DNA from 3 places in the Tolypothrix sp. PCC 7601 genome. Region 2 is predicted to be linked to each of the others. Evidence: riboswitches for the same ligand, from Rfam matches in the RefSeq annotation. Region 2 holds a riboswitch; each other region holds the start of a gene.
What was found. A riboswitch is a leader RNA that binds a small molecule or an ion and turns the genes downstream of it on or off. The one in region 2 is predicted to bind cobalamin.

Region 1: another riboswitch for cobalamin. It lies ahead of HG267_RS13890 (energy-coupling factor ABC transporter permease); the one in region 2 lies ahead of HG267_RS29965 (DUF1636 family protein).
Region 3: another riboswitch for cobalamin. It lies ahead of HG267_RS34745 (DUF1636 domain-containing protein); the one in region 2 lies ahead of HG267_RS29965 (DUF1636 family protein).

Annotation. Positions count from the first base shown of each region.
Region 1 is NZ_CP064879.1:3,315,696-3,319,945, forward strand. Features, by position in the region: gene HG267_RS13880 (hypothetical protein) at 260-664, shown strand; gene HG267_RS13885 (DUF6464 family protein) at 916-1,245, shown strand; cobalamin riboswitch at 1,316-1,456, shown strand; gene HG267_RS13890 (energy-coupling factor ABC transporter permease) at 1,826-2,605, shown strand; gene HG267_RS13895 (energy-coupling factor ABC transporter substrate-binding protein) at 2,589-2,891, shown strand; gene cbiQ (cobalt ECF transporter T component CbiQ) at 2,888-3,700, shown strand; gene HG267_RS13905 (energy-coupling factor ABC transporter ATP-binding protein) at 3,675-4,250, shown strand, end outside.
Region 2 is NZ_CP064879.1:7,382,599-7,386,848, forward strand. Features, by position in the region: gene HG267_RS29960 (GAF domain-containing protein) at 1-848, shown strand, start outside; cobalamin riboswitch at 978-1,121, shown strand; gene HG267_RS29965 (DUF1636 family protein) at 1,415-1,825, shown strand; gene HG267_RS29970 (TonB-dependent receptor plug domain-containing protein) at 2,143-4,200, shown strand; gene HG267_RS29975 ((2Fe-2S) ferredoxin domain-containing protein) at 4,231-4,250, shown strand, end outside.
Region 3 is NZ_CP064879.1:8,552,560-8,556,809, reverse strand. Features, by position in the region: gene HG267_RS34760 (SfnB family sulfur acquisition oxidoreductase) at 1-435, shown strand, start outside; gene HG267_RS34755 (cobalt-precorrin-6A reductase) at 714-1,460, opposite strand; gene HG267_RS34750 (hypothetical protein) at 1,541-1,684, opposite strand; gene HG267_RS34745 (DUF1636 domain-containing protein) at 1,674-2,087, opposite strand; cobalamin riboswitch at 2,108-2,284, opposite strand; gene HG267_RS34740 (hypothetical protein) at 2,593-3,087, opposite strand; gene HG267_RS34735 (pentapeptide repeat-containing protein) at 3,270-4,250, opposite strand, start outside.

The sequences.
Region 1 (4,250 bases), 4.1 Mb from region 2:
GAATATAACTTTACAAGGCAGCACCACATTTAATATTTGCCATTTAAAAAGCAAATCTTTAAACCTGATTCTTTAACTTGTTCCCCACACCAAATTTTGAATTTAAAATTCTCACCCTTGTAGTATTGGAACTACATTCTCAATTCAGGCTGACTCCACACAGTAATTTTTGTTTACAACTTCACCAAAACTAAAGTAGTATTTTTGTACTAATAACCTGTTAAAATGCCTTAACAGCTAGTTAGTCTTGTTAAAAAGTATGGAAGAATACAAAACAACACCTAACCTGGCGATTGTGCCATTTCCCACAAAAGCAGCAAAAACAGCGATCGCACCATTGCAATTGCCAAAAGACAATATAAGTGATGAGTGGGAGCGTTTATTATCCCAAGGGCAATGCATCAATCAAATGGCTGCACAGTTAGAAGCGATGATTTTAGAATTCAAAGCGATCGCCAGCAAATTGCAAGAAAAAAGCAAGCCGCATCAAAGCACTTGTCAGTATTTACCATTGGCTATCCCTTGGGTGAGACAACAGTCAGATGAGTCATTTATTCTCACAACCCGCAAAATCGATTTATTTCAAGCCGAAAAAGAAGCGCAACAGCTAGCGCAACAACTGCGCCAGCAAAGCCGTAGCAAAGAATTGCGATCGCAGTCATAAGTGCGTCCCGTACCCAATGCCCAATGCCCCATGCCCCATGCCCATCAACAAATCTTAAAGTTATGAAGGTGCAACTACAGCCCAACCAATAAACTGTAAAAGCTATGCTGATTAAAGTGGTACTCGATACCTCTAAATTAGAGGTCGCAGTGCCACTTGCTATTGTTAGTCAGGAAAAACTATCCTACTGGCAAGGCGCAAAGCTGAAACTGCCCTAAGATTTGCACTCACGAAAACGAGGTAAGGAAAAAGTGTTAAAAACTCTTTTGGTAATCGCCATTGGTTTCTTACCCTCCCTGTTCTCTTTATGGATCATCCGTAAAACTCATCTACGGACGAGGTTAAGGATGAGACAAGCCGCTATTAATGGCTCCAGGCTGAGAGCAAGACAAATTAGGCAGATTGAAGGCGATCGCTACTATTTAGAAGGCGTAGGTTATCTGGTTGGCGATATTAGCTGCAAATTTAATGCTCGATCCGGTCATATTCGCTGTGCTGTGAATCCCAATGGCCCATGTCAAGGATGTCGTCACTATGAACCTAGAGAATTAGCTGAGAATGAATCTAAAGAATATGCCTGAATATATAAGATTTCTAATTTTTAATTACGAATTACGAATTACGAATTATTAATGATTCCCTAATGATATACTTTGTCTTAATTTAATGGGTTCTGATGAATAGCACCCATCAGACGTAAGGGGGAAAGTTCGGTGTAAATCCGGCGCTGTCCCGCAGCTGTAATCTCTTATTGAGTAAGTCAGAATGCCCGCCTATTAGTTATTTTTGTGGAAACACATCTGCGAGGTACAGATGCGGTCTTATTTAGTATTTTGTCAAATGATTTATCCAGATCTGCCAACAAAGCGGCGGATATTGTTTGTTAAATACCAGAGTAGCGATCGCTCAACGAATTTTGATTGCCTACACTGTATTACTTAACAACTATGGATTTATTTAAAAAATTGAGCCAGCTTTTATCAGTAGCTAAATACCAAAAGTATCAAGATGCCTATAGCTGTGTAGCCAGTATAACTATGTGGCAATTTTGACTAATGTAAAGTTGTACTGCTACCAACTAGATTTATGTGGCATAAATCTAGTTGCTCTAGCTAATTAGTAAGAATTTGGATACTATTTGAACTCTGCTGAAACATCAAAATGAGAAAAAATCGCGTTAAGCTACATTTAGTTTTATTAGCATTAGGCAGCTTGTACTTTATAGTAGGCTTACCCAAACCTGCCTATGCGATGCACATTATGGAAGGCTTTTTACCAGTGCAGTGGGCAATTTTTTGGTGGGTAGTCGCCTTACCGTTTTTTGTTTTAGGATTGCGATCGCTAACTCGGATTACGCAAGCTAACCCGCAGCTGAAATTACTCTTGGGGTTAGCAGGTGCTTTTACATTCGTGTTATCAGCTTTAAAACTGCCTTCTGTTACAGGTAGCTGTTCCCATCCTACAGGCACAGGCTTAGGAGCAGTCTTATTTGGCCCCTTAGCCATGTCAGTTTTAGGTAGCTTGGTGCTGCTATTTCAAGCTTTGTTACTTGCACATGGCGGTTTGACAACATTGGGAGCAAATGCTTTTTCAATGGCGATCGCGGGGCCATTTGCAGCTTACTGGGTATATCAACTGACGATGCGGCTAACTGGTAAACAAAGAATCGCCATATTTTTAGCAGCCGCTTTAGCAGACTTACTCACTTACATTATTACTTCTTTCCAGTTAGCTCTAGCTTTTCCTGCACCTGTGGGTGGCTTTATTGCTTCATTTACCAAATTTGCAGGAATTTTTGCGATTACTCAAGTACCCTTGGCAATTAGTGAGGGTTTGCTGACAGTCCTAGTGTGGAACTGGCTACAATCATACAATCCTCAAGAATTAGAATTATTGAAATTAATTAAACAGGAACCCCAAACTAATGAAACAGTCTCATAAGGGATGGCATAACTGGTTATTGGTGCTTGCAGTTATTGGTTTAGCAATTGCGCCGTTAATATTAGCACGCGATGCCGAATTCGGTGGTTCCGATGGCGAAGCTCAAAAGGCCATTAGTCAAGTAAAACCAGGATATGAACCTTGGTTTCAACCCTTATTTCAACCACCTAGCAAAGAGATAGAAAGTTTATTATTTGCATCCCAAGCAGCTTTAGGTGCGGGAGTTATTGGTTACGCTATTGGCTTATATAGAGGACGTTCGCAACAGCAAAGAGATCAAGAATGACGCTGCAACTAGACAGTTTAGCCTACACCAACCGACTCAGACATATACCACCAGAACATAAAATAATTTTTGCGATCGCTACTCTTGTTATCTCCCTTTTTACCCATCCATTAGGCCAAATTCTCATTGCTTTGTGGATGGGTATTTGGATAGTTATCTACGCTAAAATTCCTGGTGGTATTTACTTAAAATTATTAATAGTTGCCAGTTTTTTTTGGTTAACCAGTTTACCAGCACTGATACTCAATAGCATCTCTATTGCAGATTTAGCTAGTGTATTACCAGATTCATGGTCAGGATTAACATTTGGACAATATTATATCTACATTAGCCGCAGTGGTAGCGAACAGGCATTAGCAATTTTTACCAGAGCATTAGCTTCTATTTCTTGCCTATATTTCTTAATGTTAACTGTTCCTTTCACAGAAATATTACAAACTTTGCGCCGCATTGGATGTCCTGTGCTTTTGACAGAACTTTTGTTGCTGATGTATCGGTTTATTTTTATTCTGTTGAGAACATCTCATGAGTTGTGGACTGCTCAACAATCTCGTGATGGCTACCGTACTTGGCGCATTAGTATGAAAAGTTTAGCATTACTGATTGGGCAGTTATTACAACGAACTCTACAACAATATAATCAATTCTCTTTAGGATTAGAAACACGCGGTTTTCAAGATGAATTCCGAGTATGGCATCCTCATCGCTATCGTCCACAACCGCGATATATCATAGAAGCAATTTTTGGCTGTGCATTATTAATCGCATTACAATTGTCTCAAGATGCAGGAATATTTACTCGAATTTGAGCAAGTATATTATAAATATTCAGGCTCACAGCAATCGGCTCTCAATGGTTTAACTCTGAGAGTACCTAAACACAAAAAATGTGCATTAATTGGTCAAAACGGTTGTGGTAAGACTACCCTATTTTTATTAGCTAATGGTTTATATAAACCCAACTCGGGAAATGTACGGTGGCGAGGTGAAGCCTTTAATTATAACCGTCATTATCTCAGTAATTTAAGGCAAAAAGTCGGCTTAATATTTCAAGATCCAGAGCAACAATTAGTAGCGGCTACTGTGGAAGAAGATATTTCCTATGGTTTATGTAATTTAGGTTTGCCGACATCAGAAATTCAATTAAGAGTTGAGCAAGCCTTAGTTGAATTTGGGCTAACATCTTTAGCAGAGAAACCAGTGCATCATCTCAGTTTAGGTCAAAAAAGGCGAGTTTCCATAGCAGATGTTATGGTGCTGCAACCAGAACTATTAGTATTAGATGAGCCAACTGCATATCTAGATGTTAAGCATACTCGCAATCTAATGGCAACGTTGAAAAAAATTCATCAAGCCGGA
Region 2 (4,250 bases):
CTCAATCGCGTTTAATTCAAGGCGAAAAAATGGCTGGTTTAGGGCAATTAATTGCTGGAGTTGCTCATGAAATAAACAATCCTGTAACTTTTATTTCTGGTAATCTTGTACATTTAAATGAGTATACTGACGAACTCTTGAAAGTTGTCAATCTTTATTGGCAACATGATTCATTATTTCCAGAGATTCAGAAACAAATTAATCGTAAAGAATTGGAATTTATCATCAAAGATTTACCCAAAACTATCGATTCAATGAAGATAGGCACCGACAGAATCGACCAGATTGTACTATCATTGCGAAACTTCTCGCGTACAGATGAAGGTGAATTGAAGTTAGTCGATATTCATGAAGGCTTAGATAGTACTTTGCTCATCTTAGGACATCGCTTCAAAAATCATAAAGAGCGCCCACCAATTTCTATTGTGAAAGAATATGGCATTTTACCTTTAGTTGAATGCTATCCCGCGCAAATCAATCAAGTGATAATGAATCTCTTGAGTAATAGCGTTGATGCTTTAGAAGAAAAATTTAAAAACATAAATAAGAGATATTTACATTCATCAATAGAGCCTCCAAATACTCCTTTAAATATTTGGATTAGTACGCAAACCTTAAATAGCCACATTGTCATTAAAATAGCTGATAATGGCTTAGGCATTCCCGAAGAAATCAGAACTCGTATTTTTGAACCATTTTTTACTACAAAAGAAGTAGGGAAAGGTACAGGCTTGGGGTTATCTATCAGCTATCAAATAGTAGTTGAAAAACATCATGGTCAGCTTAGATGTTCTTCCCAACCCGGACAAGGTACAGAATTTGTGATTGAAATTCCGATTAAACATTAACATCAGGATTAATGGATTGATAAACAAGGTATATAATTGACCTTTCTCAGTCTACGATTTTACTAATTTTGGTAAATTGTGGATTACTTTTAAGTAGCTGGCGCAATTTAGCTCATTGCTGTGGTATTATTCCTCCAGTATCAATTCGGTTCTAATGGGGAGCAGCCATCAGAGGTAACGGGGAAAGACTGGTGTAAATCCAGCACTGTCCCGCAGCTGTAATGAAGTTCTTGCTTCAAAGTCAGAATGCCCGCCGAAATTACCACCAACTCCCATCTGCGAGGTACAGATGAACTTTGCTAATACTCTTTTCATTAAGAAGTGTCACTTTCTCATAGTTGCAGATCCAAGCCACGCGATCGCAATTGCTATGAGATTGTAGACTTTTACCTACAAATATTCATACTGACACAAGGTTATAGATACAAGCCTGAAAACCCATTTGTATCCTAACCTTGGCCTTCGCATATTTACATGATATCTAGGCAGGTTTGCACCCATACTACACGCCAACCTGACAACTCTAGTGTGCATTTCTTGTCTTCATCAGCAATATTTCAAAATTAATGAACAACAAACAACATACTTTATTCGTCTGCACAACCTGCGCTAGTGTGTGGCAAGATGGCAAGCGGGTTGGTGAAAGTGGCGGACATCTGCTATTACAGCAACTGCAACAACTTGCACAAGATTGGGAATTGCAAAATCAATTCTCCATTCAAGGTGTTGAATGTATGAGTGCTTGCAGTCATGCTTGCGTTATCGCCTTCCAAGCACAAGAGAAACTCACCTATCTTTTTGGCAATTTAGCAGTCGATGATAATGCATCTGCTATTCTGCAATGTGCTATTCAATACTACACAAACCCCAATGGTTTACTACCTTGGTCAGAACGTCCAGAAGCTTTAAAAACAGGCATCTTAGCTAAAATACCACCCCTCAGTAAATGGGCAAAATTCCACCGTAATTGCTGTTAGGAAACTCCAAAAAATAAATTATTCCGTTCACTGTTGACTGTTAACCGTGAACCGTCAACAGTCAACAATAGCAATGGGATATTTTTTTAATTGGAAGTCCCTTAATCCAACACCAGTAGTAGGGGCAGGTGAAGCAATATCCCTGTTCATCATCGATACATATCTGTAAACCCGCCCCTAATCTCTTGTAAATTGCTGTCCAAAATGATAATAATAATCATTATCATATTTTCCTCCTGGCTGAGAGTTTTTGCAAAAAACCTCTCATCTTCACTCACGACCAATTTTTTTAGTTATACAGGTGGCTGAAATTACCAATGCGTAATCAACTTATCGCCAGATGGGGAACTCAACTTATCATCTCTAGCGTGACTATCACCACAGGGATGCTGTGGGAAAATTCCAGCATCATCGCCACAGAAATTGCACAAGCAGAAGAGAAAGAACCAGATATTGAACTGACAGTTATTGACAAACTCCTCAATGAACCTGTATTTTCCCCTTTTCGCCGCGAGGGAACAGTCAAAGATTCCACCCGTCCGGTGTATGTCATTACCGGCGAAGAAATGGAAGCGCAAGGTGCAAGAACTGTCAGAGAAGCACTGCGATTTCTTCCTGGTATTTTAGGTGACGGTACAGTTGGGACAGAAGTAAACGCTTTAAGTGGCCAATTTATTCGCGGTTCTAATACCGGACAAGTCTTAATCTTATTGGATGGTAGACCAATTAATAATTTAGGTGGTGGTGGTTTCGATTTATCAGAATTTACCACGAACAATATTGAAAGAGTCGAAGTCTTACCCGGAGGTGGTTCAACTCTTTATGGTTCAGATGCAATAGGTGGGGTAATTAATATTGTTACCCGTCGTCCTACAGAGCAAATTACCACAGACACCAAAGTTAATTTTGGTTCCTATGGATTGAACCAACAAAGTATTCAAAATAGTGGAAAATCCGGTGATATATCTTGGTTAGTTGGATATAGCCGGACTCAAGCACAAAATAATTATCGCTTTCGTATTCCTGAAGCTAACTTTGAGGGGACAAGAACGAATAATGACGCACTCTTTAATAACTTTAATGTCAAATTAGAAGCAAATTTAGGAAAACGTAACACCTTAACTCTCTCCACCTTATATTTAGGTAAAGAACAGGGAGTACCAGGAGGCGTACCCATTCCTGTACCTCAATTTGGACAGGGATTTTTTAACACTCTCACCGATAATAATCGTAAATACACAGACCAAGTTCTCACTGATTTAACCTGGAACTCCAAATTAGGTAGCGGCGATGATTCACTTTTAACAGCGAGAGTTTACGCTGATTTTCTCAACACTCGTTTTGATAATCGCAGTGGCGCAATTACATCCCAAAACCGCTTTGATACCAAACAAGATTCCTATGGTCTTCAAGTTACCCATAACTGGAACATTGCGAAGAATCAGACCTTAGTTTATGGCTTTGATTATCGGAATACCAATGTACGCAACACCACATTTAATTATGGAACAAATATTACCAGAGAAAATTATGATGATGCTATAGGTCAAGGGGCAATTTTTGGGAGATATGAAATTAACTTTTCTCCTAGTTTTAGTATGAATTTGGGAGTGCGGCAAGATTTTAGTAGTTTGGTCAATGGTTCGTTTACTTCGCCATCTGTAGGGGCAAAGTTAGCGGTATCAGATTCAACTACACTCCGAGCTAACTATATCAGAAACTTCCGCGCTCCAACCATAGCTAATTTATTTAATACTAATCCTACTAACATTGGTAATCCTGACCTCAAGCCAGAACAAGGAGATAGTTTTGATGTGGGGATTGACCAAAAGTTAGGGAATATTGGTTTGTTGAGGCTGACATTTTTTAGAAACCTTGTTTCTGATACAATTGCCTTCAAAAGTTTAATCCCACCTGTAAATGGTAATACAGGAACTTGGGAAAATATCGGGTTAGTAGAAACTACGGGAATTGAGGCTTCGTTAAATTTACAAATAGCGAGGAATGTTTATACTTTTGTTAATTATACGGCGAACGATCCGCGTATTTTAGCAAGTGCTAATCCGGCGGAAATTGATAAGGAGTTGCGGTTTGCAGGTGCAGATAAATTAAATTTGGGTGTGTCTTATGAAAATGCTAAAGGTTGGTATTTTGGTGTGTTGATGAATTCTTTAAATGGGTATCCTACTAATAATATTAATACGGAGTTTCTTTCGGGGTATACTACTTTTGATTTAAAGATGCGTGTACCTATTAGTGATAGTTTAATTTTAACTGGGAGTTTGGATAATCTGTTTGATCAGCGTTATCAGTTGTTTCCTGGTTATCCTGATGGGGGGAGGGTTTTTCAGGTTGGGTTGAGTTCTCGGTTTTAAAGAGTTTTTTCACGCAAAGGAGAGTTATAAATGAGTGAGTTTAATTGTTG
Region 3 (4,250 bases), 1.2 Mb from region 2:
GACACCATTCACTTTGTCCGTAACCATACCCGTCCTTGGGTTGATAGTAATTTAGAAAAAGGCTACGAAGACCCCCTGACACTATACGAATTTGGTAACGTGCAGATTCAAGTCCACGCTGCTGAAGCTTTGCTGCGTCGTGCAGGCGAATTTCTGGATATCGCCAACGAGTCAGGCTTAGAAGAACCCAAAGTAGTTGAAGCCTCAATTGCAGTTGCAGAAGTCAAAGCCTTAGCCACCGAAGCCGCAATCCTAGCTACCAACAAGTTATTTGAACTAGCAGGTACTAAATCCACATTAGAGGAATTCAACTACAATCGCCACTGGCGAAATGCCCGCGCTCACACACTCCATGATCCCGTCCGTTGGAAATACTACGCTGTTGGTAACTACTTCCTCAATGGTGTCTATCCCCCGCGCCATCCTTGGCTGTAATTATCCCATTCTCTATTGGGGTGAAGCATTCAGAGGGAATTTTTACAGAATGTTTTGCCCTAATATCCTGCTTTTTTCACTCTCCGGGAGGGTAATCCCTAGAAGCCTCATCAGGTAATCCATACAAGCTATCCTAATAGTGTTGTATTTGTTATTAGAAAAAATCTTGTTAACCCTTGGTAGATAAAAGCTCGCATAATTCAGAAATGGCAAATGTTTTCGGAGAGTGACAGCACAGGGATAGAACGGATTTGTAGAAGCTCATCTTTTTCTAAACGTTACAAATTACTCAACAACCAAGCCACAACATCTTCTACATTACTTACTTGCTCACCTGGCGGTATAGCTGGACGCTTTACCATCACAACTTCGATACCAAGTTCTCGCGCCGCAATAATTTTGGCATAAGTAGCATCACCACCACTATTTTTGCTAACGATGGTATCTATTTTGTGGTGAATGAGAATTTCTCGTTCATTATCTAAAGCAAAAGGGCCGCGATCGCACAATACCAAACCCGGCGGAGTTAAAGCATCAGGGCTAGGCGGATCAATTACCCGCATCAAAAACCAAATCCCTTCTAGATGTGCAAAGGCGCTGAGTTCTTGTCTACCAACAGTCAAAAATACTCGTTGTGCTTGATTAGAAAGTGCTGCGGCTGCATCAGTAATGCTATCAACTTCAATCCAGCGATCGCCATTTACCTTTTCCCAAGCAGGACGATTGAACAGCAACCTAGGGATACCAACCTCAGCAGTAGCCGCCGCCGCATTCCAAGAAATTTGGCTAGCAAAAGGATGGGTAGCATCAATGACAAAATCAATACTCATCTCTTGCAAATAGCTAACCAAACCCGCCACACCACCAAACCCACCAATTCGCACATTTCCAGACGGAATCGACGGTTGACGAGTACGACCAGCCAAAGATGCGATCGCCTCAACTCCTGGGATAGTAGCAACTCTTACAGCTATTTCCGCCGCATCTCCCGTCCCACCTAAAATTAAAACTTTGGCATTTGGCATTTGTCATTTGGCATTTGTCATTTGTCATTTATCATTTGTCATTTGTCATTTGTCATTTGTCATTTGTCATTTGTCATTTGTCATTTGTCATTTGGTAATGGGTAATTGGGTGTTTGGTGTTTGGTGTTTGGTGTTTGGTGTTTGGTATTGTCTCCCTCATCTCCCTCATCCCCCTCATCCCCCTCATCTCCCTTTCCCCAGTCCCCAATCTCCTCATCTCCCAATGGGGGGAATCTTCGCCAAAATCCCCTTTTTCAAGGCTGCTGGGCGTTCTGACCAGGGCAGTAAACCATCAGGCTTGCTGTAGTATTGACTAGCGCATTCCAGCACCGCAGATGCACAATCATCCACTGCCAAATCACCAAACAGATATGTAGTTTTACCTTGTGCAGCAAAGGCGACAACGCAGGAACGGTTACAAGCACTCATGCATTCCACTTGCTGAATGGGAAACTTATCTCGCAACTCCCAATCTTGTGCTAGAAATTCTAGTTTTTGTAATAGTTTTTCCCCACCACTCTCGCCTACACGCTTTCCTTCTTGCCAAACACTGGCACAGGTTTTGCAAACAAATAGAGTATGGGAAGATTCACCCAAATTACTCGCAGAAATATTCACAGCAGTCATCTGTACCTCGCAGATGTGAGAACAAAACAATCAACTTTGGTGGGCGTTCTGACTTACACAATTGAGAAATTGCGACTACAAAATCTTGCACATCTCAAATTGCTTCACAGTTGCGGGACAGTGCCGGATTTACACCGAACTTTCCCCGTTACCTCTGATGACTGATCCCCATCAGAACCAAGTGACCTGTTCGATCATACACAACTCTGCGCCCCTGTGTGTTCACTCTTTGAAAGTGCTGAGTTCTACAAAAATAAAAGACTAGTTACTCAACAAAAAACAGAACAATAATTTTGGAGGGGGTTTGGGGGACGCAACCGTCACCCAATCGGGGGTTTGGGGGAGAATCCCCCAATTCTGCTGGCTTGTTTAACAAGTATTAATCGCTAATGATCTTAACCCAAGCGTATTGAACCATACTGTTCATAGAGACTGTGTTGAACAACATAAAAAAATCCCACGCCTACAAGACTTGGGAATTTAGCTTTTATATTCAATTCAGTCATTAAAATCTTAAACCTACACCACCTTGCAAAGAAAAAGCAGTACCACCACCATTGCGGTAGGCATCAAAAGCGATAATCGCGTTACCAAAAAGTACAGTGTTGCTATTAGGAACTGTGTAATCAATTCCTGGTTGCAAAGCAAAACTAATCTTATTCCCCACTGGAGAAGGATCGTCACCACTAGCTAACGCCAATCCTGCACCCAAGTAGGCATCAGTTTGCCAGTTGATAGGGACATCGTAAGAAACCGTAGGCACAATTGCTGTACCATGACCAATCAAAGCTTGGGCACGAAAAGAAATCGGTGATTCTAAAAGCTTATAACGAAAAGCCACCACCCCACCAATTTGCGCCCCATCACTTAATCCTACAGAAGGGCCCACACCAACATAACTACCATAAGCAACTTGAGCTTGTGCTGGTTGACTGCTTGTAGCCATATTCAACAGCGAACTAGCGCCCAGAACTACAACCAAAGACCGGAGATGCTTCATTGCCCGTTTCCTCACACCATTTAAAATTTTAATGGCTCCTTTTAATACCTATGTTATCGCTGATGTTGGGCATTGGGCATAGGGCATGGGGCATTGGGCATTGGGTAATGGGTAATTGGTAATTGGGATTTGTTATTTTTTTGTCTCCCTCATCCCCAATACCCAGTCACCAGTCCCCAACCCTACGGACAACGCGGATGAATCCCGCCTTGGGTGCAAATGTAAGCAAGCTGTTTGGAATCTAAGTTTTTGGCTTGAGAAAAATCAACTCCTTGCACTACAGCAGAAACGGAACCTTTAGATGGTGTTTGGACAAATTCATCTGCTGGGTCTTGTTTGCTGGGTGAAAGAACTGCATTCTTAAAATCAGCACCAGCAACGTTTGCACCCCGTAAATCAACAAGGCTCAAATCAGCATTTTGCAAGTTGGCGTTTTCCATTTGAGCAGAACGCAACACTGCACCAGTCATCCGAGTAGCACTTAAATTCGCATTGCTGAGATTGACACGTTCTAAATCAGCGCCAGATAAATCTGAGCCTTGCCAATCGGTTTTGGTTAAGTTGGCATAGGATAACTGAGTGCCTATAGCTACTACACGACCTAAACGAGCAGCATATAAATCAGCTTCGTTGAGTTTGGCATCGCCTAAATCTGCCCCTGTTAAGCTAGCATTTTCTAATACTGCGCCACGCAAATCGGCTCCCACTAGCTGGGCGCTGCTGAGATTAGCATTAATTAAACGGGCATCAGATAAGTTGGCTCGGTTGAGAGTGGCGCGGCTCAAATCGCTACGGTTCAACATTACACGGCTGAGATTAGCATCGGTGAGATTGGCTTGCTTCATCTGCACCTGAGTTAAATCAGCGATGACATCGTCGTAGGTGTCCCAGCGTCCATCTTCACCAACACTGCGAAAACGACTGCCTTTAAAGCTAGCTTGATTGAGATTGGCAGATTTGAATTTAATTCCAGATAAATCAACGTTGTCTAAGACTAAGTTGAACGAGGAATTTTCTCCAGAACCGACGACACCTAATTGGCTGCGACTCAAATCAATGCCGTTGCTTTGACCACTGTAAACAGCGAGAATTTTGTTGATGGCTTTTTGATTGAGTTGTAATCTCTGGACTGCATTAGTACCTGCAGCTCCCATTTCCCCAGC